Undibacterium sp. KW1: one gene and its partner. The protein of the gene in region 1 interacts with the protein of each later gene in a pairwise test. Links are inferred from orthologs where the notes say so. Each region holds a gene or a part of one and is shown in the gene's direction. Other genes may lie near its edges.

Evidence for each region.
Region 2: the proteins of UNDKW_RS25000 (region 1) and UNDKW_RS00820 interact in binary tests that used the Escherichia coli proteins (3 or more experiments, as listed by UniProt). The link is inferred for Undibacterium sp. KW1 from one-to-one orthologs.

What each region holds. Positions count from the first base shown.
Region 1 is NZ_AP018439.1:5,564,509-5,567,792, forward strand. What follows is about bases 208-3,161. They hold UNDKW_RS25000 (MOSC domain-containing protein), read left to right. Parts: upstream 208-1,240; coding sequence 1,241-2,083; downstream 2,084-3,161. Other genes in these bases: UNDKW_RS24995 (GlxA family transcriptional regulator), read left to right, coding at 208-1,077; UNDKW_RS25005 (DUF484 family protein), read left to right, coding at 2,108-3,161. Also shown: more of UNDKW_RS24995, read left to right, coding at 85-207; more of UNDKW_RS25005, read left to right, coding at 3,162-3,241; UNDKW_RS25010 (YfhL family 4Fe-4S dicluster ferredoxin), read right to left, coding at 3,248-3,284.
Region 2 is NZ_AP018439.1:175,918-179,223, reverse strand. What follows is about bases 7-2,982. They hold UNDKW_RS00820 (sulfite reductase subunit alpha), read left to right. Parts: upstream 7-776; coding sequence 777-2,189; downstream 2,190-2,982. Other genes in these bases: UNDKW_RS00815 (M64 family metallopeptidase), read left to right, coding at 2,443-2,982; UNDKW_RS00825 (FAD:protein FMN transferase), read left to right, coding at 7-695. In the rest of the region: more of UNDKW_RS00825, read left to right, coding at 1-6; more of UNDKW_RS00815, read left to right, coding at 2,983-3,306. UniProt on the Escherichia coli protein: Component of the sulfite reductase complex that catalyzes the 6-electron reduction of sulfite to sulfide. This is one of several activities required for the biosynthesis of L-cysteine from sulfate.

The sequences.
Region 1 (3,284 bases):
CAGCGCTGTTCATGGGATGTATTTTCAGCCATGCAGGCTCAGAATATAAGTGACCCGATTGCCAATATTCGATACAATCAGGCCATGCTCACATCTACCTCTGATTGCAAGATCAATATCGCGGTGCTGGCCTTTGATGGCATCAGCCCTTTCCATTTGTCTGTTCCCTGCATGGTATTTGGCGAGCATCATGGCGGGCTGGACATGCCCTTGTTCGATCTCAAGGTCTGTCTGGCGCTGCCAGGCAGGACACAGGCTGAAGTGCGCACCAGTGCTGGCTTTGGCATTCATGTGCGGCATGGCCTGCCTGCACTGGGCAAGGCCGACATGGTAGTCATCCCCTCCTGGCATGATGACTTGCGCCCTGCCCCGCCGGCACTGCTGCAGACACTGCGCCATGCACATGCACGGGGTGCACGCATCATAGGTTTATGTCTGGGGGCCTTTGTGCTGGCCGAAGCTGGCTTGCTCGACAAGCGCAGTGCCACCACGCATTGGGCTTTGAGCAAGGCTTTTTCTGAACGCTATCCGAATATCAGCCTGGACCCGAATGTGCTGTATGTCGATCATGGTGATGTTGTCACCTCAGCTGGCACTGCTGCGGGCATAGATTGCTGCCTGCATGTGCTGCGCAGTACCTATGGTGCTGATGTGGCGGCCCATGTTGCCCGGCGTCTTGTGGTAGCACCGCACAGGCAGGGTGGGCAGGCGCAATACATAGAACAACCGGTGCCTGTGCTGGCCACCGATGACCGCCTGGCCAAAGTGCTGGAATGGATGCTGGCTCATCTGGCAGAACCGCAGCAGCTCGATCAACTGGCGCAAAGAGCCTTGATGAGCAGGCGCAGCTTTACCCGCCACTTCCAGCAACAGACCGGCACGACCGTGGGTAAATGGTTATTGAACCAAAGACTGGCGCTAGCCCAGCGTCAGCTAGAAACCAGCAAGCGGTCGATTGATGACATCGCTGCTGATACCGGATTTGGCACAGGACTATTGCTGCGCCGTTATTTCGCCCGTGAATTTGGCCTTTCCCCTTCAGCCTACCGGCATGCTTTCCAAGGGAATGAACGGTAGCCAGACGTCATCAAAAGCATGGGCTTGTGAAGCAACTGGCATGGAATATGCCTGAAACATCAGCATAAATAGAGCTTAGCCATTAAAATAGCCAGAACTCATTTCATAATCAGGAGAGATGCATTCCAGCATATTTCCCGGCTAACTTAATTGCATCAAGACCATGCCCAGCATATTGTCCCTTAGCATTTACCCCATCAAGTCCTGCGCCGGTATCGCGCTGGAGGCGGCCACGCTGACTGAAACCGGCCTCAGTTTTGGAGGCATACATGACAGGGAATGGATGCTGGTCAACCAGCAAGGACAATTCCTGACGCAAAGAGAATTCCCGAAGATGGCTTTGATACGGCCAGAAATCCGTAGTGACGGGCTCTACATCCACGCACCCGGCATGCCTGTGCTGTCCCTGAATCCGCAAGAAGATACCAGCACCACTTCAGTCACGATCTGGGAAGAAAATTTCCCCGCCCTTGATTGCGGTCAGGCCATGGCAGACTGGTTCAGCAAGGCGCTGGATACGCCCTGTCGACTGGTGCGTAGCACGCCACAGACGCAGCGCTATGCGAGTCAGAAATGGACAGGCGACAAACTGGTCGCTACCCGCTTCTCTGATGGCTATCCCATCTTGCTGACGGCATCTGCTTCTCTGGATGACCTCAATCAGAAACTCGAAAAACAGGGTCGCAGTGCGCTGCCCATGAATCGCTTTCGCGCGAATATCGTGCTGGATGGCATAGAAGCTTTTGAAGAAGACTATGCAGAGAATTTTGAGATCGGCAGCCTGATACAACTGCGCCCGGTAAAGCCGTGCCCGCGCTGCCCCATGCCATCAATAGACCAGAGTACAGGTGAGTTTGGTCCTGACCCTATGGATATCCTGCAGACCTACCGCGCCAATCCCCTGGTTGATGGCGGCATCACCTTTGGCATGAATGTTATTGTCGAACAGGGCGTAGGGCAATTGCTGCGTGTCGGTGATGCCATCAATATGAATATCGCCTTCTAATTACAGACCAATATGGAAAGCATGATGCCAGCGCATACCGATGCAGAGCCAGATGAAGCCCCGTCTGCACTACTGGAATTGCAGCATGAAAATCAGGCGCTGCGTGCACGGCTGGACAGCTTGCTTGAACTTGCGCACCGCAATCAAAGCATCATGGCGCGGCACCAGAGTTTTGATCTGAAGATTATTGGTGCTAACAGTTTTCGTGAACTCATCACAAATATTTTCAGTGCGCTGGCGATCACTTCAGAACTCGATGTAGTGTCTCTGGTCTTGTTCGATAAAATGGGCGACTTGCAGCAAATGCTGTGCGACCTGAAGATAGACCTGAATGAATTCCCGCACCTGGTTTTCTTGCGGCATGAAGTAGAACTGAGCCAGCCAGAAACTGCATTGCGCAAACCCCAGTTAGGCCTGTACCAGAGCCTCGCTTATTCATCTTACTTCAGCAGCTTCAATAAAAAACCGGCGAGTATCGCCATCATCCCCATGCGCAGGCAAGGCCGCCTCATTGGCTGCCTGAACCTCGGCAGTTTCAAGGCTGACCGTTTCCAGCCGAACATGGCAACAGATTTTATCGAACGCCTAGGTTCCATCATTGCGATCTGCCTCGAAAACGTCATCAACAATGAGCGCCTGACTTATATAGGCCTGACCGACCCTTTGACGAATGTCAGCAACCGCCGTTATGTCGAACAACGCATGCTGGAAGAAATTGCCCGTGCACGCCGGCAAAGATACAGTATTGCCTGCATGTATCTGGACATCGATTTCTTCAAACAGATCAATGACCGCTACGGGCATCAGGGTGGTGATGATGTGTTGAAAGAGGTTGCAAAAAGAATCAAGAATGAATTGCGTCTCAGCGACACCCTGGGCCGCTTTGGCGGTGAAGAATTTGTTGTGGTGCTGGTCAACACCAATCTGCATGACGCGATACAGGTGGCAGAACGCATACGCAAAAGCATTGCTGGTCAGGATTTTGTCCTGAGTGAAGCGGGCACTTGCCAGGCCACGATATCCATAGGCCTGACCACCATTGATGAAAATACCAATTACGACAATGCCACCAGCATCGCGCGCGACCTGGTGTTGCGTGCTGACCGTGCCCTATATCAGGCTAAAAACGGCGGGCGTAATCAGGTGAGGTGTTTTTAAGCAGACTTATGCTTGCGCAGGCTTTTTGTCGGCCTGCAGTTGT
Region 2 (3,306 bases), 5.4 Mb from region 1 along the record:
CTTATGATATCACCGCAGGCAAGCTGGTTGATTTGTGGGGCTTTGGCCCTGCGGGCAAACGCGAAGACGCCCCCTCACGAACCGAGATCGACCTTGCCCTGAGCTGCGGCAACTGGAAATCACTGGAACTGGATCATCTGAACCAGCGCATACGCCAGACTGGCACAGGCACCAGCAGCGTCGCGCTGGACTTATCCTCAATTGCCAAAGGCTTTGCGCTGGACCAGATTGCCCGCTATCTTGATGCGAATAAAATCAGCAGTTACCTGATAGAGCTCGGTGGAGAGTTACGCGGACTGGGCATGAAAAAAGACCAGGCGCCGTGGTGGGTCAGAATAGAGAGCCCTGCAGAAAATACAAAAAAACTGGACAAGGAATATCTGGTCGCCCTGCATGGCCTGTCGATTGCGACTTCTGGCGATTACCGTCAGTATTTTGAACAGGATGGCCGCCGCTATGCGCATACGCTTGATCCGCGCACGGGTTATCCGGCAGACAATGATCTGGCCTCGGTCACGGTCTTGCACCCTGAATGCATGGTGGCAGACGCGATGGCTACTGCGCTGACGGTGCTGGGTTGCGCTGCCGGTCTGGACTATGCCGAACAACATCAGATCGCGGCCCTGTTCCTGCAAAGAACCGCGTCTGGTTTTGAAGAAAAAATGAGCAGGGCCTTGCGTGCCATGCTGGATTAATCGCGTATGCGCCTGCCCTCTTTAAGCTGGATGAAGCGTATCAGCCTGGCCCTGACATTCCTGTGTCTGGTCAGCTTTTTTATTCCTTCTCCTGCACAAAAACAATACAGCACTGCACTGGTCGCTATCAGCTATCTGAGTTTTTGCCTGCAGACCCTGCGCAGGCATAAAGATGAACTGGCCACGCAGCATCATGGATTTAGTACTGAACTGAATCAGGCGCATGCACAAAACATCCTGATCGCGTATGCAAGCCAGACTGGTTTTGCAGAACAGATTGCCGTCAAAACTGCACAGCATCTGCAGGATGCCGGTATGAGTGTTGCAGTCAGCAGCCTGGCTGCCATCAAAACTGAGACTTTAAACAAGACCAGCCGCATCTTATTCATACTCAGCACTACCGGTGAAGGTGATGCGCCTGACAATGCAGCGGCCTTTACCCGTCTGACCATGAGTCAGAAAATCGATTTATCGCATTTGCATTTCGCTGTACTGGCGCTCGGTGACAGGCATTATCAGCAATTCTGCGCTTTTGCGCACAGGGTAGATCTGTGGCTCAAGCACCAGCACGCACATAGCCTGTTTGACATGATAGAAGTTGATAATGGAGATGAAGCAGCCTTGCGGCACTGGCAGCACTATCTGGGTCTGCTCAGCGGCCATACAGAAATGGCAGACTGGAGCAAACCGGCTTATCAGGAATGGATATTGACCGAGAGAGAATTGCTCAATCCTGGCAGCCTCGGCGGGCCTGCTTACCGCATCGCCTGTATCCCGGCACAAAACACCAACGGCAGTGAACATATCTGGCAAGCCGGTGACATCGCAGAAATTGGCCCTGACTATCCACCCCAGACAGCGAATGACAATACCACTGATGAGCGCCCTGTCCTGCCGCATCGTGACTATTCGATTTCCTCCCTGCCTGCCGATGGCAAACTGGAACTGCTGGTGCGGCAAATGCACCGCCCCGATGGCAGTCTGGGTATAGGTTCGGGCTGGCTGACCGCCCATGCAGAAATCGGACAAAGCATCAAATTGCGCATACGTGAAAACCGTAACTTCCACATGCCATCACAAGACCATCCCCTGATACTGATAGGTAACGGTACCGGACTGGCAGGCTTGCGTGCGCATATCAAGGCGCGTGCTACCCGTGGTCATTTACGCAACTGGTTGTTTTTTGGTGAAAGAAACGTGGCGCATGATTTTTTCCACCGACAGGAAATACAGGACTGGCAAGCCTGTGGTGTGCTTAACAAACTGAACCTGTGCTTTTCCCGCGACCAGACTGAGCGTCGCTACGTACAGCATGCCTTGCAAGAACAACAGGCAGACATAGCGGCATGGGTAGAACAGGGCGCAGCCATTCTGGTGTGCGGCAGCCTGCAAGGCATGGCAGAAGAAGTGCACCAGACCTTGAGTAATATGCTGGGTCTGGATAAACTGGAGCAGATGGCTGAGGCGGGATTGTACAAACGGGATGTCTATTAAGGACTGGGAAGGACTGGGCTCACTTGTTTCTTCAGACTGCCCATGCCAGAAATTGAACCATCCATGCCCGCGTTCAATTTTGCAACACTTGTTGCAATTCCCTACATGAAATACATGTCTTTCTACATACACGTTGTTGTACGATAGCAGTTGGTCCTTTTTGTTAATATATTTATCAAGTACATCCTGACAAGGCAGCAATTATCAACTGGCCCACAGGAAAGTGCGCTTCTATCTACAAGGCTCACCCATCATGGCAGACGTCACCCCCTTACTAAATACCGGCAGCAGCAAAAACCGCGTTGATATCGTCTTCGTTGCTGAAGGTTATACGGCTGCCGAGCGCGCCAAGTTTTTGGCAGATGCGCAAAAATTCCTCGACAATATGCTGGGTGATTCGAATGCCAAACTGAATGCGCCATTCTCGCCATACAAGAACCTGTTCAATGCGAGCGCCATTTTTGTCGCCTCTGCGCAATCAGGTACGGACCAGCCCAACCAGAATATCAGCGTCAATACCTATTTTGATGCGAGCCAACATCTCAGTGACGGGCGTTTGCTGTATGGTGACATTTCCAAGGTAACGTCTTATGTCAACAGCGCAGTCGCCAGTGATGCGCACGAACTCGTTGTCGTACTGGTCAATACAGCATTATATGGCGGTGCTGGCGGTTCCATCGCCTGGGCATCTGCCGGGAATATTTCGTCTGCCGAAGTCGTACTGCATGAAATAGGCCACAGCTTTGCTGGCTTGCAGGACGAATATGTCGATACCGCAAATGCCAGCAACTACCCTCTGACCGATCCCGGCTTCCTGGCCAGCCCGCACGTGACCGATTCACTGAGCCGCATACCATGGTCTGCCTGGCTGGGTTTTCAGGACGGTGATCTTGGCGTGGTAGGTACTTATCAGGGTGGCTATTACCGCAGCACTGGTATCTGGCGTGCAACCCAGGATTCAAAAATGAATCACCTGGGCGTGGCCTTCAGCGCGCCTGAAAAAGAAGCCTTTGCCCTCAAATATTATGCCGCCATTGGCGATTACCTCGATCTGTATTCCAGCATACCCGGCATTTACCAACCATCAGTACCAGATGCGAATTTGCTGGCTTATACC